DNA from 3 places in the Peribacillus sp. P4_C12 genome. Region 2 is predicted to be linked to each of the others. Evidence: riboswitches for the same ligand, from Rfam matches in the RefSeq annotation. Region 2 holds a riboswitch; each other region holds the start of a gene.
The links. Region 2 has a riboswitch for S-adenosylmethionine ahead of AC1DUW_RS13155 (methionine ABC transporter ATP-binding protein). Riboswitches for the same ligand answer to the same signal wherever they lie in the genome.

Region 1: another riboswitch for S-adenosylmethionine. It lies ahead of AC1DUW_RS07650 (methionine ABC transporter ATP-binding protein); the one in region 2 lies ahead of AC1DUW_RS13155 (methionine ABC transporter ATP-binding protein).
Region 3: another riboswitch for S-adenosylmethionine. It lies ahead of AC1DUW_RS08740 (sugar ABC transporter substrate-binding protein); the one in region 2 lies ahead of AC1DUW_RS13155 (methionine ABC transporter ATP-binding protein).

The regions. Positions count from the first base shown of each region.
Region 1 covers NZ_JBFUIB010000027.1:27,042-31,274, forward strand. Annotated here, with positions in the region: gene AC1DUW_RS07645 (methionine ABC transporter permease) at 1-277, opposite strand, end outside; gene AC1DUW_RS07650 (methionine ABC transporter ATP-binding protein) at 264-1,280, opposite strand; SAM riboswitch class I at 1,346-1,452, opposite strand; gene AC1DUW_RS07655 (MBL fold metallo-hydrolase) at 2,064-2,888, shown strand; gene AC1DUW_RS07660 (UDP-glucose dehydrogenase family protein) at 3,539-4,233, opposite strand, start outside.
Region 2 covers NZ_JBFUIB010000083.1:272-10,960, reverse strand. Annotated here, with positions in the region: gene AC1DUW_RS13160 (methionine ABC transporter permease) at 1-569, opposite strand, end outside; gene AC1DUW_RS13155 (methionine ABC transporter ATP-binding protein) at 562-1,596, opposite strand; SAM riboswitch class I at 1,777-1,890, opposite strand; gene AC1DUW_RS13150 (O-acetylhomoserine aminocarboxypropyltransferase/cysteine synthase family protein) at 2,008-3,318, opposite strand; SAM riboswitch class I at 3,422-3,527, opposite strand; gene AC1DUW_RS13145 (thioredoxin family protein) at 3,689-3,997, opposite strand; gene AC1DUW_RS13140 (toprim domain-containing protein) at 4,001-4,366, opposite strand; gene gcvH (glycine cleavage system protein GcvH) at 4,457-4,837, opposite strand; gene AC1DUW_RS13130 (arsenate reductase family protein) at 4,934-5,290, opposite strand; gene AC1DUW_RS13125 (acyl-CoA dehydrogenase family protein) at 5,430-7,217, opposite strand; gene AC1DUW_RS13120 (acetyl-CoA C-acetyltransferase) at 7,290-8,468, opposite strand; gene AC1DUW_RS13115 (3-hydroxyacyl-CoA dehydrogenase/enoyl-CoA hydratase family protein) at 8,548-10,689, opposite strand, start outside.
Region 3 covers NZ_JBFUIB010000035.1:6,615-22,385, forward strand. Annotated here, with positions in the region: gene AC1DUW_RS08730 (hypothetical protein) at 1-96, shown strand, start outside; gene AC1DUW_RS08735 (GTPase domain-containing protein) at 654-3,395, shown strand; SAM riboswitch class I at 3,492-3,597, shown strand; gene AC1DUW_RS08740 (sugar ABC transporter substrate-binding protein) at 3,714-4,829, shown strand; gene AC1DUW_RS08745 (sugar ABC transporter ATP-binding protein) at 4,895-6,397, shown strand; gene AC1DUW_RS08750 (ABC transporter permease) at 6,399-7,406, shown strand; gene AC1DUW_RS08755 (hydrolase) at 7,693-8,022, opposite strand; gene AC1DUW_RS08760 (COG3014 family protein) at 8,243-8,971, shown strand; gene AC1DUW_RS08765 (S1C family serine protease) at 9,208-10,443, shown strand; gene AC1DUW_RS08770 (hypothetical protein) at 10,738-11,046, shown strand; gene AC1DUW_RS08775 (cytochrome C oxidase subunit IV family protein) at 11,118-11,279, opposite strand; gene AC1DUW_RS08780 (hypothetical protein) at 11,308-11,547, opposite strand; partial or broken gene AC1DUW_RS08785 (nucleoside recognition domain-containing protein) at 12,216-12,385, opposite strand; gene qoxA (cytochrome aa3 quinol oxidase subunit II) at 12,793-13,740, shown strand; gene qoxB (cytochrome aa3 quinol oxidase subunit I) at 13,811-15,757, shown strand; gene qoxC (cytochrome aa3 quinol oxidase subunit III) at 15,757-15,771, shown strand, end outside.

The sequences.
Region 1 (4,233 bases), on a different contig from region 2:
CTATCGTTGATCCAGTAAGCAAATCCGTTAAAGGAAGGAGGGCGACTAAGAGAATGATAAACGGGATTGAACGGACAATATTGACAGCGAAACCGAGAGATCGATTCACGACGTTATTTTCAAAGATTAAATTCTTGGTCGTTGTAAACAGCAATACTCCAAGAGGTAAACCAATTAGAAGGGCTACCGCAAGGGAGATTCCAACCATATAGATTGTTTCGAGAAAGGCTTTATTAAGGTCAGGTAAAATATTGACGACGGAATCAAACAGTGACATGTTTCAATACCTCCACAGAACTGGTCCGATTTGTTATATATTCCAGTGCCGATTGAACTTCAGCAGCCTCACCAATTAATTCAATGATTAAGATTCCTAATGGAACATCCTGAATATATTCAATTTTGCCGTGCAAGATATTTCCCTTTACTGAATACTTTTGTAGAGCATCGGAAAGAATTGATTCACCGGCGGTGGGCCCTTCAAATTGAATTTGAATAATCGTTCCTTTGCTTTCCTCAATTAAGTGTGAGGGAAGCTCAAAATCCAATACACTGCTGATGAATTGCTTCGTCAACTGCTGCTTTGGTTGTGAAAATATCTCATAAACAGATCCTTCTTCGATAATCCTGCCATCCTGCATGACAGCGACTCGATGGCATAGTTCTTTGACTACTTCCATTTCGTGGGTAATCAATACTATAGTGATACCAAGTTCCCGACTAATCTTTTTTAATAACTGTAAAATCGCTTTTGTTGTTGTTGGATCAAGGGCAGAAGTCGCTTCATCACATAATAGTACAGTAGGGTTATTGGCTAAGGCTCGCGCTATACCGACCCGTTGCTTTTGACCTCCGCTGAGCTGGGCCGGATAGACATCCTTTTTATCACTAAGCCCAACTATGTCCAGCAGCTCTAGAACGCGACTTTTGATGACGCCCTTTGATTTGTGTGCGGCTTTCAAGGCGAAAGCAACATTTTCAAAAACGGTTTTGGAACTGACTAAGGAAAAGTGCTGAAATATCATACCGGTTTTTTGTCGTTGTTTTCGAAGCTCTTTGCCTGATAAAGACGTTAAGTCAATACCGTCAATAATGATATTTCCTTTTGTCGGACGTTCAAGCAAATTTAAGCAGCGTATTAATGAGCTTTTTCCGGCTCCGCTGTAGCCAACAATCCCATAAACTTCACCAGTCTGAATTGTCAAAGATACGTTATCCACTCCGACAACTCGGGTATTTTTCGATATGTATTCCTTTCGGACTGATCGGATTTCAATCATGAGCCTTCCCCCTTAAACATAAAAAACTGCCTCTATCATTCAGAAAGAGGCAGCGAAATTATTTCGTCTTATCTTTCAGAATGTAATCATTCTGCAGGAAGTAGCACCGTTCCCGATTGGGGCGGTTGCCGGACATCACAGGGCCTGTTCCCTCAGTCACTCTTGATAAGTAAATTATTATTTTGGAATATTACAAGTTTTCTAATATAATCTATATTATTTGTAAATTCACACATTGTCAATCATTTCTGTAATTTTAGAATAACTTTCAGGTGAATTAATTTTTTAAAGGGTAAATCTAGTATTTGATAATTCCCTCTTTTCGAATCGGGGTAATGGAATCATCCATCGTTAATGGTCGTAAAGTCATTCTTTTTCAAGGTTTTTGTAAGAAAAGCTTCGTTCTTTTTAGCAGTTTGTCGATTTTTTTTAATAATTACGTGAAGTTTTTGTCAGGAAAGTATTGTTTCAAAGTCTGTATCATGAATGCTTTAGCTTTTTTATCGCCCAAACTTAAATACGGAGTACCCTTTCTTAACAACTTCCTTTTAACCGAAGCCAGATTTTTGCTGTTTCTTTTCTTCGTTGCATAATAGAATACCTTAAATCAATGACAATGGTTTCAAACAGTGCCTTGATTCTACCGGAAAATATACAACGGGTCTTTGCTAGGAAAATACTATTTGCTTGTCAAAAGTATGGAGGAATATTACATTTATTGTAATGAACAAGGGGTAAATAGGATATTAAACTATTTTTATACAATTGATGAGGAGGGAAGCCATGCTAGAGATTAAGACGATAAATGATGTGGTTTGTGTACAAGGGACCCCTGAAGGAATAAAGTCGGGGATGAGTGTATATGCTTTTTTAACAGACGGCCTATTGATTGATACGGCAGCCCAAATTTTATTGGAAGAACTTATCCCTTTCTATGAATCAGCCGACTTCGATTTAGTGGCGCTAACGCATTATCATGAGGACCATACTGGCGGTGCCGCCTGGATACAAGAACATAGAAAAGTTCCAATTTATATTCATCCGATGTCGATTGATGTATGTGCGAAGGATGCTGAATATCCAGATTATCGCAAAGCTTTTTGGGGAAGGAGAGATGGCTTCAAAGCTGAGCCGTTGGGGAGGACTGTTCATTCCCGTACCCAAACGTGGGAGCCAATCTTTACCCCAGGTCATGCTAAGGACCATATGGTGTATTTGAATCACAGTAATGGCATGCTGTTTTCAGGTGACCTATTCGTTACACCGAAAACAAAGCTTGTTTTACGGGAAGAATCTGTCCCTGTCATCATCGATTCTATAAATAGATTACTTCAATATGATTTTGGAGAGGTTTTTTGTTGTCATGCCGGGCATGTCCCAAATGGGAAGGAAATGTTTCAAAGAAAGCTGGACTATCTGGAAAACCTGAGTGGTGAAATTTTACGATTGCATAATCAAGGCTTGGCAGTTCATGAAATCCAGCAAATTGTTTTGCCGAATCAATATCCGCTTATCGAGATATCTGGCCACGAATGGGATTCGGAGCATATTATCACATCGATATTAAACGGAAATGTGTTGATTACAGAGGAGAATGGAGTAACATAAAAAAATGTCATCAATTAGATGTTATGGAAGAGAATAACAGCCGCGGATGTATTCGCAATCAGCCATTGGCGCAACGTAGTGTGGGCACTTTAAATCCAGATCAACTAGCGAAACCTAAATGGTTGCTGTGGGCTTCAAAACATAAAAAAAGGTTATTTGGTTAATTAGCTATCATCTTGCGTTTCTTCAAAAAATGAAGGGACACTCTTTTCTGTATAGTTCAGGCCAAAAGTAATAAGGAATTACGTGAAATAATGAAGAAAAAATAGGGGGACTATTTGGACTTCTGCTTAAAAAGCCATTATTAAACGCTATTGGAGACCACATTATTATTTTCTCTTTGTCGGGCGGTCTACACGGCTTAATGATAGGAACAAAAAATGATAAAGGATAGCTTTAGTGAAACTAACGAGTGAGGGCTCCTTATAATGCTAGAGACGGGCATCTTTGAGAGTTAATATATATTCAAGAATGTGTAGTCGATCTAGGTTAAATCAAAAGGTAGGCATAATCCTTAATTAAGGACATGTGTCCTTTTGTTTCATATAATAAAAAAACAATAGAAGAGACTCGTCAAAAAAGCATCTGCCTAAGAACGCAGGTGCTTTTTCAAATTAATTATTCTGTCTTAGGGTTAGTTCTTTTTTGATTTATTTCAGGTTATAAAAATTACTTATATTATGAAATGGTCTGCCTACTGAATAATATTCAATATTATATTCAGAAATCTCATCTAAGGAATAACTATTTTTTCCGTCAAAAATAATTGGATGATTCATTAACATTTCATATTTTTCTAGGGGGAAATCTTTGAATTCATCCCAATCAGTAGCTATAAAAACCATGTCTGTATTTGTTATAGCTTCCTCTATGGATAAAGCATATTGAATCTTTTCTCCCAAAATTTGCTTTGCTTCTTCAAGTGCTAATGGATCATAAGCCGTTACCAATGCTCCCTGCATAGTTAGCTCTGAAGCTATATCAATGGCAATTGATTCACGTACGTCGTTTGTATTCGGTTTAAATGCCAATCCTAATATTGCAATCTTTTTGTCTTTTAAGTTACCAAAACGTTGCTTTGCTTTATTCATTAACGAATACTTTTGTTGTTTATTTACCTTTATTACTGCTTCCAGAATTTCAAGTGATTGCCCAGCTTCAGTAGCCTGTTGAATTAGACCACGAGTGTCTTTAGGGAAGCAAGAGCCCCCGAATCCAATTCCTGCTTTTAAGAATTGGGTTCCTATTCGAAAATCTAGACCCATTCCATGTGCTACTTCTTCTATGTTGGCACCCACCTTTTCACAAAGGTTTGCGATTTCATTAATGAAACTGATCTTAGTTG
Region 2 (10,689 bases):
TGATTCCTTTGATAGCCGTCTAGATAGGCCAGATTACCAAGCCCGCCTGCACCGATAACCCCTGCCATTGCGGTATATCCAACCAATGCAATCGATGTTACCGTAATCCCTGAAATTAATGCTGGCATCGATTCTGGAAGAAGTACCTTCCAAATGATCGTGCTCGTTTTCGCTCCCATTGATTTAGCCGCTTCAATTACACCTTTATCGATTTCACGGAGGCCGATTTCAACCATACGTGCATAAAATGGTGCCGCCCCGATAATAAGGGCTGGTAATGCTGCATTCTCACCGATCATAGAACCGACAAGCAATTTTGTGAAAGGTATGAGTAACACAATTAAAATAAGGAATGGAATAGAACGGAAAATATTAACGATAGCACTCATGATCGAGTTAATTACCCGATTTTCCCACATATTACCTTTCCCTGTTAAAAACAGGACTAACCCTAATAGTATGCCTATAAAAAAGGTTGCTAGTACTGAGATACTAGTCATATAAAGTGTTTCTTTTGTTGCTTCAATAATGTCTTCCCAATATACATTCGGTAATAATTCTTCAAGCATGAGTCATCACCTCCACGCCTACATGCTGTGCTTTAATGAATTCGATTGCGCGGAGCATTTCATCCTCATTGCCATCAAGGTGGATAAATAACGTTCCATATGAACCACTTCTAGTTTGAGATATTTTTCCTTGAACGATATTGACATCCAACTCAAAGTTACGTACCAGCTTAGTAATTAACGGACTCTCTGCATGATCTCCTACGAACGTCAATTGAATTACTTTTCCTGCCGGATAGCGTTCCAGCAAGTGTTCCATTGTTTCTTTTGTTTCTTCAGGCTCTGTTACCTGTTGAACGAAACGCTTCGTCATTTGTTCTTTCGGATTCTTGAAGACTTCCAGGACAGGTCCTTGTTCAACTACTTGACCATTTTCCATTACTGCCACGCGGTGACAAATTTTACGGATGACGTGCATTTCATGTGTAATCAAAACAATCGTTAGACCAAGACGCTTATTGATGTCGACAAGCAATTCAAGTATTGAATCGGTTGTCTGCGGGTCTAAAGCAGACGTCGCTTCATCGCACAGTAGCACTTTAGGATTGTTAGCCAGAGCCCTAGCAATACCGACCCTTTGTTTTTGCCCTCCGCTTAATTGCGAAGGATATGCCTTTTCTCTTCCTTCAAGCCCAACTAACTTAATTAATTCATTCACACGCTTGATACGTTCGTTTTTCGAAACCCCTGCAATTTCTAGAGGAAACGATATATTCTCCTGAACGGTTCTAGACCATAATAAATTAAAATGTTGAAAGATCATGCTGATTTCTTGTCGAGCTTTACGTAGTTTAGCACCTTTGATTTTGGAAATTTCTTTATCAGCCACCACAACGGATCCTTCTGTTGGTGTTTCCAATCCATTAAGCATCCTGATCAAAGTACTTTTCCCTGCTCCGCTGTAGCCAATAATACCGAAAATCTCGCCTTTATTTATTTCAACATTAACATTATTTACAGCCTTAATCGTGTCGCTGCTTCCTTTTCCTGTTCGGAATAGCTTACTAACTTTTGTCAATGTAATCATTAATACTCACCTCTTTTATCCAATAAAACCTATGAACTTAGTTGATTTATCTTCATTATCAGCCTGTAAATATGATTTAAAACCGTTTTTCAATATTGCTATACATGTAAAGGTTTTCCCAAACTAAATAGAAAAAACCTTTCTGCATGAGCAGAAAGGCAGGTGAAAAAGCAGGCCTTTCTCTCATCTTCCAAAGCGATTAAACTTTGTGTGAATTGGCACCTTTCCAAGGAAATTTTCCTTGTCGGTTGCCGGGTTTCATCGGGCACATCCCTCCACCTCTCTTGATAAGAGCTAATATATAGAATATTTGTACATCATTAAGTTCTTTAGTATGGAGAAATTTTATCATAGATAAAAAAGGAGCGCAATGTATAATATTTCTAGGAAAGAATGAACAGGTCTTTTTTATTAAACAGTTTTAGAAGTTAAGGAGACAATATTCGTCGCTTTTTCAATTGCCTGCTCTAAATCTTCTATTAAATCCTCTACGTTTTCAATACCAATCGATATGCGCACTTGATCAGCACTTACACCCGCTTTTGCTAAACCTACATCATTTAATTGTTGATGGGTCGTACTAGCAGGGTGGATAATTAAACTTTTAGCATCCCCTACGTTGGCTACATGCGACCATAATTCTACCGAATTGATAAGTTTTGCTCCAGCATCGCGTCCACCTTGAATTCCAAAAGTCACAACAGCTCCTGCTCCCTTAGGCAAATATTTATCCGCCAGCGCTTTATCAGGGTGACTTCCATTACTAGGGTGCGAAACCCAGTTCACAGCAGGATGATTTTCCAAATATTGAATAACAGACTTAGTATTTGAAAGATGCTCTTTCATTCTCACATGCAACGTTTCTAGCCCCAGCGTAAACTGGAACGCGCTTTGAGCACTTAACGTCGGCCCTAAATCACGAAGTAATTGCACACGCGCTTTTGTGATAAAGGCAGCAGGACCGACTGCTTCAGAGTATACAATCCCATCGTAGCTTGGATCCGGTTCCGTAAAGCCAGGGTAGTTTGGTGAGTTCCAGTCAAATTTGCCCCCATCCACGATGATGCCTCCTAAGGTGGTTCCATTTCCCAAGAGCCATTTTGTAGCAGAGTGGATGACAATGTCCGCTCCAAAATCAATTGGCCGGCAAAGGTACGGGGTAGCAAAGGTATTATCGATAATGAGTGGTATACCCGCATTGTGAGCGATGTCCGCTACAGCTTCAATATCAAGAATCCTTAGACTTGGATTTCCAATTGTTTCCGCAAATATAGCCTTCGTTCTAGGAGTGATGGCTTTTTTGAAATTTTCAGGGTCATCAGGAGAGACGAACTTCACTTTTATCCCATATTTAGGAAGAGTATTTTCAAAAAGATTATACGTACCGCCATATAATGTAGAGGCGGACACTATTTCATCTCCTGCACCAGCAATATTTAGGATTGACAGTGTAATGGCAGCCATCCCACTTGCTGTTGCCAGTCCGCCGATACCACCTTCCAACAAGGCCATTCTTTCTTCGAAAACACTGACCGTAGGATTATGAAGTCGTGTATAAATATAGCCATTTTCCTTTAAGCCAAATAAATTTGCTGCATGGTCAGTATCTTTGAACAAGTATGCATTGCTCTGATAAATAGGCACTGCACGTGCACCCGTTTCATCTACTTGCAGACCCCCGTGAACACTCAATGTTTCGAAACGCAACTTTTTCTCTGCCATAAGATTTCTCCCCTTTTTCTATGGATTTAGTTGGAATTAAGAATCAGGCCTTCCTCTTTTAACAAGCAAAAAAACCACTTCATAAGAAGAGGCTTATATACTCTCCTCATCTTCCAGAGCTAATACTCTGTTGGAATTAGCACCGTATATAAATTTATACCGGTTGCCGGGCTTCGTCGGGCCAGTCCCTCCGCCACTCTTGATAAGAACTATTAAATTTAGCAGTTACTTTCTTAATTCAAAATATAGCACTTTAGAATTATCCAGTCAATCAATTATTTGAATATTCTTATTTCAATTCCCCATCAACTATATCGTTTATTCACTACTTTTCTACAGCTAAAAAGCCAACCCATATTGGATTGGCTTTTTAGCTTATTTCCTTAAGCACTCCGTACAAATAAGGAACAGACTGAAAGGCATATATTTTTTTCCGCAGCTGCCCTTCTTTAAATAGTAATAAACAAGGTACACTCTCAATTTCATATGATTCGGCGATTGTTTGGACATAGTTCATATTCATCTTTCCTGCCTTCAAGTCTGGAAAAAGCTCCAATGATATCGAGAGCATCCTAGAAGCCACCTGACAGGTCCCACACAAAGGTGTATATAAATATAAGCAAAAGGTTTCCCCTTCTTCAACAGCAAGCCTACAATCTTCTTCTTTCATTTCTTGCATCAATTAGTCGTTCACCCTTTGACTTAAAAATTTCATTTTCACATTCATATTGGCAGATAGGAGCACTGTAGCGATATGATGTTCGGGGGCACTTTCCACTTCTTTGTACATTTTATTGATATACAAGTGGCTTGCTTCCGGCATTTCCCTTCGGAATTGCTTCCGTAGCTTTTCTCCTGAATCATCTGCGTCAAAAAGGAGATAAACATCACGGTCCATCATTTCATCTACTAACTCATCCAGCTTAGTTAATGAAATGGTCCCATTTGTACATCTTATTTCCACATCTTCATTCAAAACGGAGGCAACTTTTCTTCTATCGGAACTGCCTTCTACAATGATAACTTTATCAAATTCGCCCCACTCCATGTCATCACTCCATCTCACGAATTGTGTGCACCCTGCCTTTTTATAAACTGAAAAAGAGAGCAGGCCTATTTAGACCCTCTCTCCCTCATTTTAACCGTTTATCAGGCTATCATATTCTTCAGCGCTCATCAGGTTTTCAACGTCACTGATATTTGATGGTTCAATCACGATCATCCATGCTTTTTCAAAAGGAGATTCATTTACGAATTCAGGATTGTCATTCAACTCTTCATTTACTTCAACAACTTTACCACTGATAGGAGCATACAGCTCAGATACAGTTTTAACAGATTCAACACTGCCAAATGGCTCGTCCGCTTTCAGTTCAGCGCCAATCTCTGGAAGCTCAACAAAAACGATGTCCCCAAGTTCGGACTGAGCAAATGCTGTAATTCCGATGCGTACTGTTCCATCTTCTGTTTTGACCCATTCATGTTCCTTTGTGTAACGAAGTTCTTTTGGTGTTGTCATCATTAATTCCCTCCATAGTACATCTTATTTTATCTATTACATTATAAGGTAGATTTATTTTAAAAGTAAGGAATTAACCAAATATTTCGTATAATTTTAGTTCCAAGTCTGTTCGAATTGCTCTTCTTTGAAACCAACTGTCACTTTTGTGCCGTCCGTAACAATCGGCCTTTTAAGAAGCATACCATCAGTAGACAATATATCTAGCATTTCTGCTTCAGAAGCATCTTTCAGCTTGTCCTTTAAACCCAGCTCCCGGTATTTTTGCCCGCTAGTATTAAAAAACTTCTTCAGCTCTAATCCGCTGGTATTATATAGTTGTTCGATTTCTGTTCGAGATGGCGGATTTTCTACTATATGAATCGCTTCATATTGCAGTTCATGACTATCCAGCCACTTCTTCGCATTACGGCATGTGCCGCATTTTGGGTACCAATATAATGTTAAGCCCATTGTTTCACCACCTATCAATAGAATACCCGTTTTTTCTGTGCAATACAACGAATTCTCCTTGTCTTTCCATCGTGAAAATTTCACAAGTAATAAAGGGAATACCCGATTACGGGAATTCCCTTTAAAGGTTGAACTTTGATTATAGTGCGTATTTTTCAGTTTCGATTACCTTAATAGAAGCTTCTCGTTTTTTCGCAATGACATTGATTGGGTTGTGTCTAGTCAACTTGCGAAGAGAAGAAAGCATAATGCGAAGAGTATCGCCTGTTTCAACGGCAATTAACGTTTCTTTTGCATGCTGTTCTATTTCATTGAACGCTTCTTGAACGAAAATTTCAGTGTACAGTACTTTTTGTTTATTCTTTTCTAAGCCTGTAGTCGCAATTGCTTTTTCTGTACGTAAAACCACAGATTCAGCAGCGTATGCAAGGGATGCGATATCAGCAATGTTAGATAAGATTTCTTGTTCTTGATCAAGTTTCTTGCCGTATTTCTGTGCTGCAAGACCTGCTGCCAAAATACCGATTTTCTTAGCATTTCTAACCAGCATTTTTTCTTGTGCCAATGGCTCATCGCTAGGCTCTTCAGGCATCATCATCATTAATTCCTCTTGCAGTCCTTGCGCTTTTTGTAGAAGAGGAAGTTCTCCTTTAAGTGCTTTTTTCAGGAATGTTCCCGGAACAAGCAAACGGTTGATTTCATTTGTGCCTTCGAAAATCCGGTTAATACGAGAGTCACGGTACGCTTTTTCAATTTCATATTCCTGCATGAAACCATAACCACCATGAAGCTGTACGCCTTCATCTGTTACGTAATCCAATACTTCAGAAGCGAAGAATTTATTCAAAGAACACTCAATTGCATATTCAGCGATCGCTGCTGCCATTGATTTTCCATCTTTCACTTGCTCATCAGTCAGCTTGCTTTGTCTTTGATCATAAAGACCGACGGTACGGTATACAGAGCTTTCTGCTGCATAAATTTTAGAAGCCATCGTTGCAAGCTTTTCTTTCGTCAAGTTAAAGTCAGAAATTTTCGTTTTGAACTGCTGACGTTGATTTGTATAAGCAGCAGTAATTTCAAGAGCGCGTTTAGAACCGCCGACTGCGCCAACACCCAATTTATATCGGCCAATATTCAAGATATTAAAAGCAATAACATGCCCTTTTCCAGCTACGCCAAGAAGGTTTTCAACTGGAACATGTACGTCTTCCAGGATTAAAGTACGTGTAGATGAGCTTTTTATACCCATTTTCTTTTCTTCAGCGCCCGTAGATACACCTTGATATTCACGCTCTACAATAAAGGCAGAGAATTGTTCGCCGTCGATTTTAGCATATACACAGAACACATCCGCAAAACCTGCATTGGTAATCCATTGTTTTTCACCGTTTAAAACGTAGTGAGTACCTTCTGCATTTAATTTTGCTGTCGTTTTTGCACCCAATGCATCAGATCCTGAGCTAGGTTCAGTTAAAGCATAAGCAGCAATTTTTTCGCCCGTTGCTAGTAATGGAAGGTATTTTTTCTTTTGTTCTTCATTTCCAAATAATACGATTGGCAAAGATCCAATCCCTACGTGTGCACCGTGAGTGATTCCGAACCCACCTGCAAGTGCCATTTTTTCTGTAATTATTGCTGAGCTAATTTTATCAAGACCAAGCCCGTTGTATTCTTCAGGAACGTCAGCACCAAGTAAACCGATATCCCCTGCATGCTTCAGTAATTTTACAGAACGGTCGAATTCATGATTCTCTAAATGCTCAACTTGCGGAAGAACTTCATTCACTACGAAATCTTCAGAAGTTTTGGCAATCATTTTATGCTCATCAGAATAATCTTCTGGTGTAAACACTTGATTATACGTAATATCTTCTACTAAAAAGGCGCCGCCTTTTATGAGGTTATCTGTTGTTTGATTGGACATGTTATTTCCTCCTAAATGATTAATTATCTTAAGCCCGCCGGAATTGTTGATAAACTTTCGAACGAGATGGAATTACGCTAATAATTCAAATACTCCAGCAGCACCCATTCCGCCACCGATACACATTGTAACGACTCCGAATTGTTGGTTTCTGCGCTTCATTTCATGAAGTAGGCTTAATGTTAATTTAGTACCGGAACATCCTAGTGGATGGCCTAGGGCAATAGCTCCACCATTGACATTGACAATCTCTTCATTCAAACCCAGCTCACGAATGATTTGAATGGATTGAGAAGCAAAGGCTTCATTCAATTCAAATAAACCAATATCAGAAAGCTCAAGACCTGCTAGTTTCAAAGCTTTTGGAATCGCAGCGATCGGACCAATCCCCATAATTTCCGGTGGTACCCCTGCTACGGCAAAGGAACGGAACTTACCAAGTGGCTTCAGCCCTATTGAAGAAGCTTTTTCTCCATCCATGACCATAACCGCAGCAGCTCCATCACTCGTTTGTGATGAATTTCCTGCTGTAACGGATCCTGTCACAGAGAATGCTGGTCTTAATTTCTTAAGCACTTCAAATGTTGTGCCTTCACGAACGCCTTCATCTTGTGCAAACTGGAATGACTTTTCCTGTAATTTAAGATCCGGACCTACTGAGCGAATGGTTACATCAACCGGAACAATTTCATCTGAAAACTTTCCATCAGCAATGGCTTTTGCAGCCCTTTGATGACTGCGCACAGCAAATGCATCCTGTTCTTCACGCGAAATACCGTATTTTTTTGCAACGGCTTCAGCTGTGTGACCCATTCCCATATAGTATTCTGGAGCTGTTTCCGCAAGTTGTGCGTTCGGACGGGTTACATGTCCCATCATTGGCAAAAGACTCATGGACTCTGCTCCACCTGCAATGACCGTATCACTTTGGCCGAGCATGATTCTTTCCGCTCCATAAGCAATACTTTGTAACCCGCTTGAACAGTAACGATTAATTGTTATAGCTGGTACTGTGTAAGACAATCCTGCTAACGCACCAATATTTCTCGCCATATTCAGCCCTTGCTCCGCCTCAGGCATTGCGCAACCGATAATTAAATCATCAATTGAACCTTCATAATTTCCAGCACGCTTTAACGTTTCTTTTACAACAAGAGCCCCTAAATCATCTGGTCGAACTTTAGCAAGAGAACCTTTTTTTGCTCTTCCTACCGGAGTCCTTGCTCCAGCTACTATTACTGCTTCTTTCATGAGGATCCCCCTTACTTCATTTTTAAGCTATCAATCTATTAACCTTCATTTGCAATCTGACCGTATTTTTACTTATCCATTAGTTTCGAAGTGGTTTCCCTTTAACAAGCATATGCTGCATTCTTTGCTGAGATTTCGGAGTAGAAATTAATTTTAGGAAAGCTTGTTTCTCTAGGTTCAAGATATACTGCTCATCTACTTCTGTACCGTATGGAAGTTTTCCTCCGGCCAGGACATATGCAAGCTCTTTAGCTATGACAAGGTCATGATCAGATAGGAAGCCGGAAAGGCGCATGGATTCTGCCCCTAAAAGAAGTGTGGCATAACCTGTTTCACCGACCACAGGAATTTTTGTACGAACTGGAGCTGTATACCCTTGGTTATACATGGAGATGACTGCCTGCTTCGCATCATATAATTGATGATCTGCGTTCACACTTATTCCATCAGAAGAATTAAGGAAGTTATTCCCGCGTGCTTCTTCAGCAGAAGTTGAAACTTTTGCCATCGCGACTGTTTCAAATACTTGATTAGCCACTTTCTGCAAATCAAAGGCGACGCCCTTTGGCATATTCTTCAGCGTTTTTACATAAAGTTCTTTTGTTCCGCCACCGCCTGGAATCAATCCAACACCAGCTTCTACAAGACCCATATATGTTTCTGTCGTTGCTTGGATACGTGCAGCAGGAAGAGATACTTCCGCACCGCCGCCAAGTGTCATATTAAATGGCGCTACAACAACAGGTACAGCACTGTACTTAATCTTAAGCATTGCCTTTTGGAATTGGCTGATAACCATATCCAATTCCAACATATTGTCATCTTGTGCTTCCATCAACATCATGGCAATATTAGCACCTACACAGAAGTTTTTGCCTTGGTTTCCGATCACCAGACCTTTAAAATTAGCTTCTGCTTCATCGACTGCGGCATTGATCATTTGCATGATATCAAGACCTATTGCATTATTTGGTGAAGTGAATTCAAGAAGAGCCACTCCATCACCAATATCAATCAGACTTGCACCGCTGTTTTTCTTGATTACACCTTTTTGCTTCTTGATTGCTTTAAGGTTAATCACCTTAGGGTTTTCAAGAAGCGCTTTATATTCTCCATTATCATAGTAGAAAACTATGCCATTTTCTTCTTTATAAAAAGAAGTGATACCTTTTGCCAGCATATCCTTCACCCATTGAGGAACAGTAACTCCTTCTTGTTCTAAACGTGCTACTGATTTTTCAACACCAATCGCATCCCACGTTTCGAAAGGTCCCATAGACCAGCCGAAGCCCCATTTCATTGCTTGATCGATTGCCACAATATCATCGGCAATATTCCCAAGCAGTTGTGCAGAATACACAAGAGCTGGATTTAACACATTCCAAAGTAATTCACCAGCACGGTCATCGCTATAAACAAGCGCTTTCATTTTGTTGGCTAGACCCTTGGCCTGTTTAGCCAATTCAATAGAAGGAGTTTTTAATTTTTTAAGGGCTTCATATTCAAGAGTTTCAGGATTCAGCTCAAAAATCTCCTTACCCTTTTTCACAAAAAATCCTTGTCCGGACTTGCTTCCAAGCCATCCGTTTTCAAGCATCCTATTCATGAAACCCGGTATTTGGAAAACTGCTTTTTCTTCCCCTTCCACTTGGTCATATACATTTTTAGCAACATGTGCAAAAGTATCCAATCCAACTACATCAAGCGTCCGGAATGTCGCGCTTGTCGCTCTTCCGATTAATGGACCAGTTACCGAGTCCACTTCACCAACGCTATATCCGCCTTTTTGCATTTCACGAAGGGTTACTAGCAAACCATAAGTACCGATGCGGTTTGCAATAAAGTTTGGTGTATCCTTTGCTTCGACAACACCTTTACCCAGTACATCTTCGCCGAATTGTTTCATGTACTCGAGCACTTCTGGAGATGTTTCTTTAGTGGGAATGATTTCTAACAATTTAAGATAGCGCGGCGGATTGAAAAAGTGTGTTCCCAAGAAGTGCTTTTGGAAATCCTCTGAGCGGCCCTCTGCCATAGCTTCAATTGAAATTCCAGATGTATTGGAAGAAATGATGCTTCCAGGTTTACGATGTTGATCAACCTGAGCAAATACACTTTGCTTCACTTCAAGTCTCTCAACGACTACTTCAATGACCCAATCGACGTCTTTTAAACGACTTATATCATCTTCCAGGTTCCCGGCTTCAATCAACGCAAGATT
Region 3 (15,771 bases), on a different contig from region 2:
GATAAACTGGAAACTGGCGTTGTGAAAAAAACGAAACAGCTAAAAAGCCAGTTAACTAAAAAGCCAAATAATCAACGTAAGCGTACAGGGGTATAATCCCAATTTGTCAAAGGGCAATTACTGTTCGGTGCTTATCAGAGAGCAGTTACCTTTCATGAATAAAGGTACTGCTTTTTTTATATGAACTTTCAAATAAAAATTTATTATTATTAGGGAGAAGATTGTACTTTCGCTTGTAGGAAGTATTCAAGTGAAAATTATTTTCGTTTTTACCACTTATAGGTAGTTTACGGGCGGGATTTCTGGTAATTTAATGGTATAAGAATTGTTCCCTCCTACCTCTTCGGATATTGGTAAAACTAAATAAAACATATTTTTACAAAAGTAGAAATAACTCCTCGAGTCTTATATTAAATTCATTACAATTCTATTTGTTTCTGTTTTAAAATTGTAAGAGTCATGAAATGTTGTTACCATATTGTTTTGTTAAAATAATATTTTAAAGGTTTATAAATAATTTTCTTAACTAAAGGACCTATAAATCTCTTTTCATAGACAAAGTCTTGAGAATAGTTATTATTCGATTTTCATAAAGACTCCATATCGATGATTATCCTTTAATTGAAAATATGAAATATATCGGGGGAATAAAGATGGATGAACGACTGATTGGGAAAAAATACTATGAAACAATGATTGAGGATACACGCAATCATCCAATTCAAGCATTAGGTGAAATGTTTCTCGTGGAACAAAAAAAGGAAAGAGCGGATTTAACTGCAGTTCGGTTTGCTCAAGGAGAAGTATACTTCCAGCATCATGACTATGAAGCAGCCATTTTTAAGTGGGAAAACATAGAAGGTGAACTTGGTTCATGGGCGAAAAAGAATATTGCAGATGCTTATTTTGAACTAGAGATGTATTCGACCGCTGAGGATATATATAAATCCGTCAGTACGGATGAAGCGGTATTGAAAACGGAAGTCCTTCTACAGCTGTTCTCTCTTTACATAGTAGAATCAAGAAATGATTTGGCATCTAAAGTTGTTAAGGAAGCAGTCGACTTTCAACCTGATTACCCGAATGTCACCGCAATTGCACGCTCCTTTTTTGAAGAACAAAAGGATTGGAACAGTGCTGTAGTTTTAGCCGCGAATGAAAGTATCCGTACGGAATCAATGATTTGGTTTGATGTGCTGAAAACGTATATCCAGCAAGGTGTTGCTCAATCGATGGCTCCGGATTATTTCTCAAATGTTCTCGAGGCGTTATACAACCTTGATCAGGATCGCTTTGAAAAAATGACGGTTGCACTTTGGAAAAATTATAAATATACAGATTCCTACTTTGAATGGCTTAGAGTCATTAATAATTTGATAGATGGCATCGAATTACATCCAGGTGATGTATGGGATGAACTTTCTGTCTATTACCGGGATGCTTATGCCGGTTTGCTTGAAGGAACACACTTAATCAAAGATTTGAGTCCTGTTGTGCCGAGATTGTTGGAAAATTGGTTAAAAATCGCTGATGGAGAGCTTTCGTTATTTGCAGCGGCGTCCGTTCTGTCATGGAATGAAATTTTCCCTGATACAATTAATGCACTGGTTGTTCAGGATGCAGAAAGTCTGTTAGCAAAATCGCCTAAATTGGGAGGCGGATTGGAAGCGGGCGAAAAACTGTTCAATTCCATTATTCAGTGGGCTGAAGAGAATAACTTAACAGTTGGCAATAAGCTGAAATGGATGGTAGACGGACTTAAGGATACTGAAAATTTCAATCTTCTTCTTGTCGGAAGCACAGGCAATGGCAAAACATCCTTTATTCAGTCGCTCGCTGGAGAGAGTATTGCTGCCGAGGACCATTCGTCCCTTGTCAGTGTCAAAGATGGAGATAATCTGGAAATCTATGAAATTACAGATACAGATCACAAGGTCGTTGGTGAGTTAACTGAATTGGATGAAACACGCCGTCAGCGCGGAACCATTGTCGACGTGACCCTTATCAGTGACTACCTAAGAAATAATCGCCTGCGTTTACTTGATACACCAGGGTTCAATGGGGAAAAAAGTGTAGACTCTGATTTCCAAGGGTATTTACAGGGCAGCGATGGATTGATGTTTGTTCTCGATGCACGAGCTCCTTTCACCGGTAGTGAACGAGATTTGTTATTGGAAATTCAAATGATGGCACCGAAACTTCCGATTCATTTCTTACTAAATAAGATGGATACGATTTACAGTGACCAAGTGGCAGTCCGGATGGAAGATGAAACATGGGATAAAGTGAATGCGTATTTCCCGAACGCAAAAGTATTTGCTTTCTCCAAACTTTATGACAGCAAACAGCAGTTACAGGACCTTTCATCCTTCCTTGATTCGAATTATCAAGCTGATAATTGGAAGGAAAGAAGATCTGAGAAGATTCTTGCATTCATTCGCAAAACGTTATCTTACCTGCTAGAAAAACGGGCAGCTAATGAGCGGAAATGCGAGCACTCCATTTCTTGGAATGAGCAGATGGAAGTCAAATTGAATGGAGCCGTCAATCAACTGGCAGATTTGGAAAAAGAAAAAAGTGAAAATATCATAAGGTCGTACCGTTCAATTAAAGAAGAAGTGAAAAAACAGCTTTCTTCAAGAATCCCTGAATTACTGAGAGAATGTTCTAAATCATTAACGGAAAGTAGCGATTTCAGCCAAGTTCATATACAGTTGAACGAGGAAATGAATGAGCAGATTCAGGCATATATTTCAGACAAGATTATGCCGCAATATTATCGTTCTCTTCAAGACTGGATTGCTACATCTCAGTTGGAATTTACACAAATTCAACAGTTTATGGATGAAATGAGCGCAGGGTTCAATGAATTGTACAAAGAAGAGCGAATTACACTTGCCGGAGACTTTAGAGTTTTGGATGACTGGCGCCGTGATGCGGATCGGATGACAAGCAGTATCCGCATTGAAGACGTTAATATTTTACTACGCCGGACCCCATCGCAATTGCTGCTTAAAGGGGCAGGGAAGCTGTTTGGAGCGATTCCGCAAAATAAAGCTAATATGTACAACCGGTATAAGAAGTACCTAGAAAGTGAAGACTACCTGGATGTTGCAGAAATGATCAGTGACCGTTTCCTTACACAATTCGGATTGTTTGAAAAATCTTTGGATAGAGATATCTCACTTTTCTATCGCAGTTCATTTGCCTTACTTCAAAAGACGATAGAACAAACACAGACTGAAATCAAAGATCATCAGGCAGCACTGGAGCATATGAGAGAAAATCCGGAAGTATACCGTGACCCGATTACTCTGTTTGAAGTGAAACTACGTCAGTTAGAAAGACTTGAAAAGATCGAGAAAAAGCGTCTGGCTAAGCTACAAAGAAAATAAGTGTAACAAGAAACATTTTAAATATTCAAAAATCTATTGACTTTACGACTATATCCCTATAAAGTGGTAATTACGAAAAACGTAACACATTATATTCTCTYATCAAGAGTGGCGGAGGGACTGGCCCTAAGATGCCCAGCAACCGTTCCATTAGGAATTGGTGCTAAATCCTGCAAAACAGAAATGTTTTGACAGATAAGAGAGGGATAAGTCTGCAAATCAGCTGATTAAACCTCTCTATTCTAGAGAGGTTTTTATTTTGGGATTTACACCAACTTAATTGATAAGATTAATGATTGGAAAGTAGGAGGAACTAAAATGAGGAAGTCAATTTTTAAAAGGGTTTTCGTTTCGGTCATAGCTTCGGCTTTGCTTTTAACGGGCTGCTCTTCAGGACAAAGTTCAACAGAATCAAAGAAGGATGAAAAAGTATCCTTTAAAAATGTTCCAGAACGATTTGCAAAAGGGGAAGGTGCCAAAATCAAAGTCATTCGTAAAATTGGCGGAGATGATCATACGGCTCAATATTTAGCTGGAGCGAAGGAAGAAGGAGAAGCATTAGGTTTTCAAGTGGATACGTATACAGCAAATGGCGATACGGCTAAATTCCATGATGCAATCGCCCAGGCTTTACAAGAAGATTATGACGGCTATATTATCTCCCATGGTGATGATGCAGCAACAGTGAATGACGTTCAAAAGTTGGTTGATGCAGGAAAGAGCGTTGTTACATTCGACTCTATTAGCGACTTATCTAAAATTGACGGTGTGACCTTAACTTCACAGGATGATGAAGCATTGGCAACTCTGGCTTTTGATAAATTGATAGAAGAACAAAAAGGTGAAGCAGCGATTGCATACCTTTGGGTAGATGGTTTCCCGCCAATGGTGAGAAGAAATGCGGTGTATCAGGAAAAATTAAAAGAAAATCCTGGGATTAAAGAAGTCGAAAGATTCGGAGTAGCATCTGCAGATACTTCAGTTCAGACACAAAATGCGGTAGCCGCAATGTTGAATAAATATCCCAAAGGCAAACTAGATGCGATTTTCGCAACATGGGATGCATTCGCAATTGGAGCGGCTCGTGCGATTAAAGAAGCTGGCCGCGATGAAGTGAAGATATACGGAATCGACGTATCTAATGCTGATCTTCAGGAGATTCAAGCGAAAGGCAGTTCTTGGTCTTACACGGCAGCTGTCGATCCGAAATTGATTGGTGCAGTGAATATGAGGATTTTAGCAAAAAAATTAGCGGGTGAAGAAACACCGCAAACATATGACTTAGAAGCTTCACTTATTTCACAAGAGCAGATTCAAGCTTCAAAAGAAGCGGTCAACATGGCCAACTTGTCCGGTATTGTCGAAGGATGGGGAGTATCAACGGAATTTGAAGAAGAATGGATGAAAGTATTGAAAGATCATTATAAAAAGTAAAAAACAGAGTCAGTAGACACTCTCTTTCTAGTGAAGAGAGTGTCTGTTTAATAGGGGGAATGGGCATGAGCACACAACTAGAAATGAAAAAGATATCGATTGAATTTCCGGGAGTAAAGGCGCTTAGTGAAGTTGATTTTTCAGTACAATCAGGGACAGCCCATGCAGTGGTCGGCGCAAACGGAGCAGGGAAATCTACGCTAATGAAGGTCTTATCGGGCGCTCATGCCCATTATACAGGTGAAATTTTTCTGGATGGAAAGAAGCAGGATATCCGTTCACCGAAGGCTGCACAGGAACAAGGTATTCAAATTGTTTATCAGGAAGTAGATACGGCACTCATTCCTTATTTAACTGTTGGGGAAAATGTAATGTTGAATGATACGGTGCAAAACATGGGCAAAAAACAAATGGTCCATTGGAAAGAGTTGCATAGAAAAGCCACTTATATCCTGGCAGAGATGAAAATTGGTGTCTCTTCGAAAAAGCTGGTAAGAGATCTTACCTTGGCTGAAAAACAGATGGTTCTGATTGCAAGAGCAGTCTCGACTGAATGCAAATTCCTGATCCTCGACGAACCAACTGCTCCGTTAAGTTATACGGAGACGACAGAACTATTTCGAATTGTAAATGAATTAAAGCAAAGAGGCGTTGGCATCATATTTATTTCCCATCGTCTTCCAGAGATTTTTGAAATTTGTGAAGAAATTACGATTATGAGGAATGGGAAAAGTGTTGCATGCCGAGAAGTAGCGGATATTACTCAAAACGAAGTGGTCGAGGGAATGCTTGGGAAAACAATGGATGAACAGTTCCCTGTTGTAAATGCTGCGATTGGTGAAGTTGTTCTGGAAGTGAAGGGACTGTCAGATGCCGAAAAAGTTAAAAATGTTAGCCTTCATCTAAAAGCAGGAGAGATTGTTGGTTTGGCAGGATTGGTTGGAGCAGGGAAAACAGAGCTATGTAAAACCCTATTCGGTCATACTGCTATCACAACAGGGGAAGTCGTGATGAATGGTAGAAAGCTTTCATTGAAAACACCGCATCATGCAGTAAAAAGTGGTCTGGCACTTGTACCGGAAGAACGCAGGAAAGAAGGCATTCTTGTTCAGGAATCAGTTGCAACGAACTTGACTGCAGCAAGTATCGGGAAATTCAGCAAGATATTCAGCTTTGTAGATCGTAAGGCGGAAAAGAAAAAAGCGAAGGAACTTATTACGAGTCTTGGTATTAAAACCCCTTCAGAGGAAGCTAAGGTTGAAAACTTGTCAGGTGGTAATCAACAAAAGGTCGCTATCGGAAAGTGGCTGATTGCTGATGCAAATGTATACATATTTGATGAACCTACAAAAGGCGTCGATGTAGGGGCAAAGAAGGACATATTTGAATTGATTGCCCAACTTGCCAGAAATGGAAAGGCAATTATATATGCATCATCTGAGTTGTCTGAAATCATGGGTATTACTAATCGAACTTATGTGTTATATGGTGGAAAGACAGTCATCGAATTAGAGACAAGCAAAACCAATGAAGAAGAATTACTATTCTACTCAACAGGAGGCAAATAGGATGAGCACACCGATTCCTGTTCTCACACAGACAACAAAAGCGAAGAAAAAAGTAGACTTATTCGACTTTTTCTATAAATACGGCACAATCTTGACGATTATTATTTTGGTTGGGATATTTGCCTTTTCAAATCCATCTTTCATTCAAGCTAATAATCTAATTAACATTCTGCGTTCTATTTCAATCGTGACCATCATTGCGATTGGAATTACGATATCCTTAACTGTGGATGGTTTTGACCTATCCGTTGGTTCTGTAGCATCATTGGCTAATGCGATCGTCATTTCGATGTTTGTTTGGTTTTCGCAGGATACCCTGATTGCGATATTAGCTGCAATCGGTGCGTCGCTTGTAGTAGGAGCATTAAATTCATTCATGATTGTAAAATTGAGAATTCCTGACATGCTGATGACATTAGCGACCATGTTCATCATCCAAGGGATTGCCCTTACCTATACAAAAGGAGCAACGGTTTCACAAAATATGGTCATGCCTGATGGAACGTTCGCTGAAGGACTGATCAGCCCATTTTTCGCTAAGATTGGACAGGTCCCTTGGATTATTCTGATCATGGCAGTCATTGTGATAGCTACCCATATCTTTTTAACTTATACCAAGCACGGTCGTTATATGTACATTATTGGGGGAAATAAGGAAGCTGCCAGACTTTCTGGAATTTCGGTAAATAAATACAAAGTACTGGCCTATCTCCTTTCGGCTCTCTTTGCCGCAATCGGGGGAATTGTTCTTGCTTCCCGCGTCATGACATCCGAAATCAATTCCGGGTCTCCTTACTTAATGGATGCTGTTGCAGCAGCATTTATTGGTTCATCCGTTCTAGGAGCAGGGAAACCGAATGCCTTCGGAACCTTCATCGGTGCAGTCCTGATTGGAATCCTTCAAAACGGACTGATTATGATGTCTGTCCCATACTACGCGATGGACATCGTTAAAGGAACCGTACTTGCCCTTGCGCTAGCGGTTACCTATTATAAGCAAAAACACTAGACTTATGTGTGAATGACACCTTATTTTTCATTGTAAAGTAATCCGCAAAACGTTAAATATACCAGAATCGTTACCTATTAAATGAAACAGTTCTGGTATATTTTTATTTAGGATTATGCATTTCCAAAACTAATCCCATCATAATTTTCTTCCTAAAAAACTCCAAACACTCTGATCGTCTGATGTACCTCATGTGTTAAATCACTTTCTTTCGAAGATGCTTTTTTCATTCTCGTTCTTTTAAAAAATAGAAACTTGTTATTTCAGGTTCTGTTTAAGCATTCTCCTATTTAAAGTTTTGGATTTCCTCGTTGCCTTTGAATTTGTTATCTGCCAATATGCTGATTTCTTCAATATGGTTTCGGGCTGTTTCATCGCCTAATTTATAAATGATGGCGTACAGCTTTTTCGTAGCTTCATCGTATTTATCATTTGCCCGGTCATGATGATAGAGAAGATATGGTACATGAGAACGGGCATATGACTCCAAGTCATCTGTTCGATGTTCCTCTAGGCATTGCTTTAATTCTGCTAGTTCTTCATCTGTAGCGTATATAGTAAAGCTTGGATTTTCCTCAAGTTTTTTTCCTAGTACATCGCCGCTGACCAAATCCACATGATAGGTCTGTTTTTCCTACAACATTTTTTCTTCACCCTTTCAAGCGTTTATCTATGATGTACCACTATTTGTAAAAATATAATCATAAAAGTGAACATTCTCCATAATAAATCGATAGAGATAAAGATGTCAGATATTTCTTGTGAAATCGGGTAAGATAGATTTATAGAATAATATGGAAGTGTATGTGTATTCAGTAAAAGTGAGGAGTGACTTTTTGAAGAGATTACTCATATTTATTTTAATGATGGCATTAATTGTTTCAGGCTGTACCACCAGGAATTACGATTCCAACATGGAGCTAGGAAAAAGTCAGGTGGAAGAGGCAAATTATTTAGAGGCCCATGAGGCATTTGAATTAGCGTATAAAGAAGACCAAACAGGGGAGATGAAAGAGTTAATGGAACTTTGCGTCCTTTTGGCAGATGGAATGAAGAAATACGAGGAACAAGATTTTGAGGCGTCTCAAGTGTTTTTTGAAGAAGCTGCTGCATATAAGGCAAATTATGAGAAAAGTAAACTCATGGTACAAAAGGCAATTGGAATGTCCTCAGAAGCTGGAGAAGCCAGTGCAGAGCCAGTTGAAGACACTGACGCAGAGCAATCGAGGGATGAGTCTGAAGACCCAGTTATCGAGTCAGAAGAAGAGGATAAGCCAGTGGAGGCCCCCGCCACATCGAAGCTAGCTGATAAAGGAAATCACGAGAGTAACAAGGATTCAGATAAGACATTGACGAAAGCTCAGGCGGAAAATCTTGTGAAAGACTACGCTGACATGGAAAACTATCCTCAGCTTCAAATTCAATATGATCGTGAAGATGAAAAGGGAGATTACATATTCCAAGTGTTTGAAATGGTCAATGACAGTAAGGGAAGTGGGCATAAGGCTACTTGGGGTTGGTATGGCGTGAATAAGAAGACAAAAGAAGTCTATGAGCTTATGTAAGAAATAGAATGGATGAAAAAGGTGCCTTGTTATTTGAGGCATCTTTTTTTTTCGTAATGGGAGGTAAGAAATCTCAGAGCTATTAACCAGTCAATATTGTTCTTTTTTCGGTCAAATCTACATTCATTTTATCTTTTTTGTAAAAAGTTTGCCGTATTCTTTATTTCTTAAGAATTTTTTAATAATTACTGTTTATGATGGAGCCAAGTAAAGGACTTTCATAGGAGGGATAAAGGATGGAGAATTATAATGGGGATGAGCAAGTTCGGGTGAAAGCTGAACCGAAAAAGGGCAAGTCGCTTTGGTTAACTAGTCTTGTTTCTGGAACTGTTGCTTCTATAGTTACATCTTCTGTATTTGTATTTGGCGGAGATTTTATAGATGCAGAGAAAAATACAGTGACCGAATCATCACAAACTGCAGGGGCAGAACAAACCGAGAGCGTGGAAAAGAATAAGAGTATAAATACAGAAAAGTTATCGACAAGCACAGATTCAAATGAAAGAGCAGATATGGTTGAATCAGCTTCAAAATCGATTGTAGGTGTCGTAAATTTACAAGAGATGCAAAATCAGAACCCATTCCAGCAGCAAAGCACGGAGAGCGAAACTGTTGAGAGCGGCACGGGGTCAGGAGTTATTTATAAAAAAGATAATGGTAAGGCCTATATCATCACGAATAATCATGTTATTGAAGGTGCTAAGGAAGTAGAAATTTCATTGTATGATGGACAAAAGGCAACTGCAACAGTTGTTGGTGCAGATGCTTTAACAGACCTAGCGGTTTTGACGATTAATGCCTCGGTAGCACCAGAGGGAATTAATTTTGGAGATTCAGATAGAATGCGTCCAGGTGAAGAAGTTTTGGCCATTGGTAACCCTCTCGGACTTGATTTCTCACGTTCGGTTACGCAAGGAATTGTAAGTGCAACTGGGCGTTCCATATCAGTCGATACATCTGACGGAGAGTGGGAACTTGATGTCCTTCAAACAGATGCGGCAATTAATCCTGGTAACAGTGGAGGTGCATTAATCAATACTGCTGGTGAAGTAATAGGCATAAACAGTTTGAAAATTTCTGAAAGCGGTGTGGAAGGCTTAGGTTTCGCTATACCAAGTAATGACGTAATACCGATTGTAACGGAACTGATTGAAAATGGAAAAATCACGCGGCCATATTTAGGGGTCAGCTTGGCGAACACAGAAGAACTGCCACAGTATTACCTTCAAAATGTCCCTGAAGCTGCAAAGTCAGGTGTAATGGTAACGGGTATAGAAACTGGATCGGCGGATGCGAATGGAGGACTTAAGCAACAGGATATCATTGTGGAGATTGATGGAACGAAAATTAGTACCTCTGCTGAATTAAGGAAATACTTATACACAGATAAGAAAATCGGCGATAAAGTAAAGGTCAAAGTGTATCGAGGTAATGAAGAGAAAACCTTAACGATTACGTTACAAAATTCATAAAAAAAGAGAAATGACTCCTGAGCAATTGGCAGGAGTCATTTTTATAGCTAATGAGTCGATAAAATATTTGGGTAAATAATAAAAAATAAATAATAGTATAAAAAATGGATATTATCGGAAAAATAGGTAGTGTATTTTAACTATTTGGTTTATTTTCCATATAGTCTTGAATACCTAAAAGTGAGTTGTAATAACTTTAATTTGTCAAGGTTTTCATTGTGAATATATTGAAAATTATAAAAAGTTTGACAAATTTGTGAAATGTAATAAAATAGAAAGAAAGGGGATGAAATAATGGAAGCTAATCAGAAGATGTTAGATGCAGTGAAGTGGGTATCAGGCACAGGTTGTGTAATCGGAATTATTATTTTTGCTTTAAGTTTATTTGTAAGCGATTACAATAAGGATTATATATTAACTGCTGTTGGAATGGCCATTACATTAAGCGCAGCTGCCATTTTCCTAGTTGGTATATTTTTTGTCCTGACAGAAGAAATGGTGATGAACACACATAAGGGTAAAACAGTTGTACCGGAAACAACTAAAATCATAAAAATAAATTCAAAAGTTAAAACAAAAAGAAGTACCGAGTTCAGTAACTAAAGCAATGAATAGAGCGTAATACCGTTTTCGTAGATGGCTTTCTTATCATCAGATTCACAAGCATGCATGAACTAATCTAGTTGTTCACCTGCTTGCAGGAATGAAGCTACTATAAGGACTATCATTCCTGTTCTCAAAGAAAGGTCATATACATCAACACCAAGAGCAACGGATGTAAGAACCATGGAGAATATGAACCCCATAACATGTCCACGTGGAAATAACTGTTTCATACTCAAATTTCCTTTCAGGTAGATGAAGCTACATCCGGAATGCTAGTGAAGAATCAGCTGTCGGTATGATAGTGAAGTTGTATTCTGGAACTGGGAACAGAGAGTAGCCCACTCTAGAGAACGTGTATTCAAAGGATCGCTTGAAATATTTCTTGGGCATGGCAGTAGGTTGTACACGATTAAAGCGTAACCAACTAGTTAACAAATGCTCCAACAATGAAAGCATATTCAATGATCCAAATCCAGTTGATTTAGAATATGTGTACATACAACATGGCTTGGCCATCCACATCAAACTCACTACATTCCTGAATGAAAAGTTCTAACTCTACATTCTGAACTCTGAACTATACCACGAAAAATGGACACTTTAAAAAGGTCCATTTTTCGTGGTTTTTCTATGTGCATATAATAAAAGAAACAAAAGGGATGCAGTTGTCAAAATTGGATATTTAAGTAGTGAGTTTCCTTTATTCAGGTGGAGGAATTCCAGAAAAGTGAATGGACTAATGCGCTTGAAGTAACATGTGGGGAAACGGCCTGCCCCCTGGTCACTTTATAAATTTTGAGGTGTGAAAGGATATCCCTTTTTCATGCCCCATTCATATTTACAAAACACAAATAGCCTACTCCCGCAAAAATAGGAGGACAGGACTAAACAGCAGTTTAGGAAAAGTAATACTGACAGGGCAATAAGTATTGCGAGAAGAAGGAACCTGATTACCAATATTTTATTATTGTTCTTAAATAAGATTAACCCTGTTATAGAGCAAAGTAGTACAAGTGTGCCTGTGATTAGTCCTAATATAATGTATACGACTTTCCCCCATTTTCCTTTCCCCTATTTTAACCAAGCCTATTAGAATGGCTAAATGTGCCACAGCAAATGTCCTAGAAAGGCATTCAAGTAGGCATCATAAAGGATCAAAATGTTCATTTCACACTCTTTGTTTCCTTATATATAATGGCAAGTGTTGTACGACAAGGGTAATGAAGCAGGGAAAACAACATCATATACAATGCCGTTACCGAGTCCATGGTCGAGTGAGAAAAATTCGTTTTTAATCCTGGATACCATCAACATCCATTAACGATTCCATCGATAGCTATCTTCTTAACAGGAGAGGTAATAAAACTTGAATATTCAGTAATTTAAATCCAGTCTTGAGGTAATGTACGAGGGAGAATATAATGTGAAAATTCATTATATTAAAGTAACATTAAATGGAAAAAGAACCGGGAATACTTGCAAATCCTTCACTAATAAGTGAATTCTCCGTAAGTAAGATATTAAACAATTATTATATTTCATTTCATAAAGATTTTCGAACATTTCAGTTCAGTTACCATCTTCTTACTGCTCTTTCATGAACTTTATGTGACAGATGTCACTTTGTATTGTCTTTTTATACACTTGGGATTAATATTGGTATGTCGGGGTTTGTGAACATGGTAACACTTTGTCCGAATAATTACCAATAGGAATTTTATTATGTAAGAAAGGGGTAGTACTATGAAAATAAAATGGGCTTTATTAACTATACTTTTTACTATTGCCACTGTGCTAACCGGTTGCGATAACCCATTAATGGTCTTGGACCCTAAAGGGCCAGTAGCTGCAACACAAGCAGATGTTATTATGATTTCGATATGGACAATGGCCTTTGTCGTTCTTGTCGTTATTGTACTGTATATCTTCATGATAATGAAATATCGTGCATCCAAACAGCGTGATGATTATGAACCACCTCATATTGAAGGAAGTAAGGTTCTTGAAATAATTTGGGTTGCGATCCCAATTTTAATCGTCGCTTTCCTATCAGTTGTTACTGTTAAAACAACAAATGAAGTTGAGGCAACACCTAAAGGATACCAAGAGCAAGAACCATTAGTTATTTACGCTTCATCTTCTAACTGGAAGTGGCATTTTAGTTATCCGGAAGAAGATATTGAAACAGTTAACTATCTGTTTATACCGACTAACCGACCAATTGAATTTAAACTTTATTCATACGGACCAATTGCTAGTTTCTGGATTCCGCAACTTGGAGGACAAAAATACGCGATGTCGGACATGGTAAACACGTTGCACTTAGCAGCTGATGTTCCAGGAGATTATATGGGTCGAAATTCAAACTTCAGTGGTTCAGGTTTTGCTCAGCAAACGTTCAACGTTAAGGCAATGCCTACAAAAGAATATGATAAGTGGGTAGATGAAATTAAAGCTACTGCTGAACCGATTACTGAGGAAAAATTCAATAAATTATTAGAACCTGGTCATGTGGGACAATCCACTTACACTGGAACTCACTTAGAGTTTTCTCCAGCTCCTGAAGGGGAACATGCTGGTCATAGTATGCACGGATCATCTGATACTGAAAAAACTGATTCTGAGAAATCCGATGAATCCACCAAAGATTCACACGAGGAACATTCAGAACACAGCAACATGAATCATTAAGAATTAATCTCACTCGATAAAACAACTAGGTTTACACAAGGAATATTTTCCTGAAAGGAGTCACAAAAGTATGGATTACTTTGATCGATTTGCCGTACCTCATCCAAGTCCAGCGATTTATGCATCCATGGTTGCTATTGGCTTAACCATGCTTGCGGTTGTTGTCGGAATTACCTATTTTAAAAAATGGGGTTACTTATGGCGTGAGTGGTTAACAACGGTTGACCATAAACGTATTGGTATCATGTACATCTTGTCTGCACTACTTATGCTTTTCCGTGGTGGAGCCGATGCTATCATGATGCGTGCTCAAACTGCTGTGCCTGATAACGGTTTGTTGGATGGACAGCATTATAATGAAATCTTTACAACACACGGGGTTGTCATGATCCTGTTTATGGCTATGCCATTTATCATTGGGTTAATGAACATTGTTACACCATTACAAGTTGGAGCACGTGACGTAGCATTCCCACGTCTAAACGCAGTAAGCTTCTGGTTATTCTTTATGGGTGCAATGCTATTTAACATCTCTTTCGTAGTTGGTGGATCTCCTGATGCAGGTTGGACATCTTACTTCCCACTGGCAAGTAACGATTTCAGTGAATCAGTAGGTTCGAACTATTACGCGATTGCAATTCAAATAGCTGGTATCGGTACATTACTGACTGGTATCAACTTTATCGTAACAATCTTGAAAATGAGAGCACCTGGTATGAACTTAATGAAAATGCCAATGTTCACATGGTCTATCTTGATCACAAACTTCATTATCGTTTTCGCTTTCCCTGTATTGACAGTGGCACTTGCGTTGATGACAATGGATCGTCTATTCGGAACTCAATTCTTTACGATGGCCAATGGCGGTAGCGATATGCTTTGGGCGAACTTGTTCTGGGTTTGGGGACATCCTGAAGTTTATATAGTTATTCTTCCGGCATTCGGTATTTACAGTGAAATCATTTCGACTTTTGCACGTCGTAACCTGTACGGGTATAATTCGATGGTTATCTCGATGGTAGCTATTTCTACTCTATCTTTCGTTGTATGGGCTCACCATTTTTACACAATGGGTCACGGTGCAATGGTTAACGGTATCTTCTCGATTACCACAATGGCAATCGCTGTTCCGACCGGTGTTAAGATTTTCAACTGGTTGTTCACACTTTGGAAAGGTAAAATCGTTTTTACCGTCCCAATGTTATACTCTTTAGCTTTCATTCCGATTTTCACGCTCGGTGGGGTAACCGGGGTTATGCTTGCCATGGCAAGTGCTGACTACCAATACCATAATACAATGTTCTTAGTAGCTCACTTCCACTACGTTTTAATCCCTGGTACTGTATTTGCCGTACTTGCTGGTTTCACGTACTGGTGGCCAAAAATGTTTGGTTTCATGTTGAGCGAAAAGATTGGGAAATGGTCGTTCTGGTTCATTACAATCAGCTTTAATGTAACATTCTTCCCGATGTTCATCACTGGTTTAGATGGGCAAGCACGTCGTATGTATACGTACTCTGAATCAACGGGCTATGGTCCATTGAATATGCTCTCTTTCGTTGGAGCAATTGGCTTAGCAATAGGTTTCGCGCTTATTGTGTACAACATCTATTGGAGTACTCGTTATGCATCAAGAAATATTTCAAACGATCCATGGGATGCACGTTCTCTAGAGTGGGCTACACATACACCAATACCAGAATATAACTTTGCAATTGTGCCTACAGTTGATTCTACAGAAGCATTCTGGGATTCTAAGAAAAAAGGCTTTAAATTATTTGGTGGTAAAGTAGAAAAGATTCATATGCCAAATAACAGTGGTGTGCCGTTTATCATGAGCTGTATCTTCTTCGTTTGGGGCTTTGCAATGGTATTCAGCATGTGGATCATTGCAATCATTGCAACACTTGGTATCTTTGCTTGTATGGCTCACCGTTCATTCGAAAAAGATCACGGACGTTATATCTCCGTTGAAGAGATTGAAGAAACTGAAAATAAATTGCGAGGTGCTAAGTAATGAAAATAGATAAC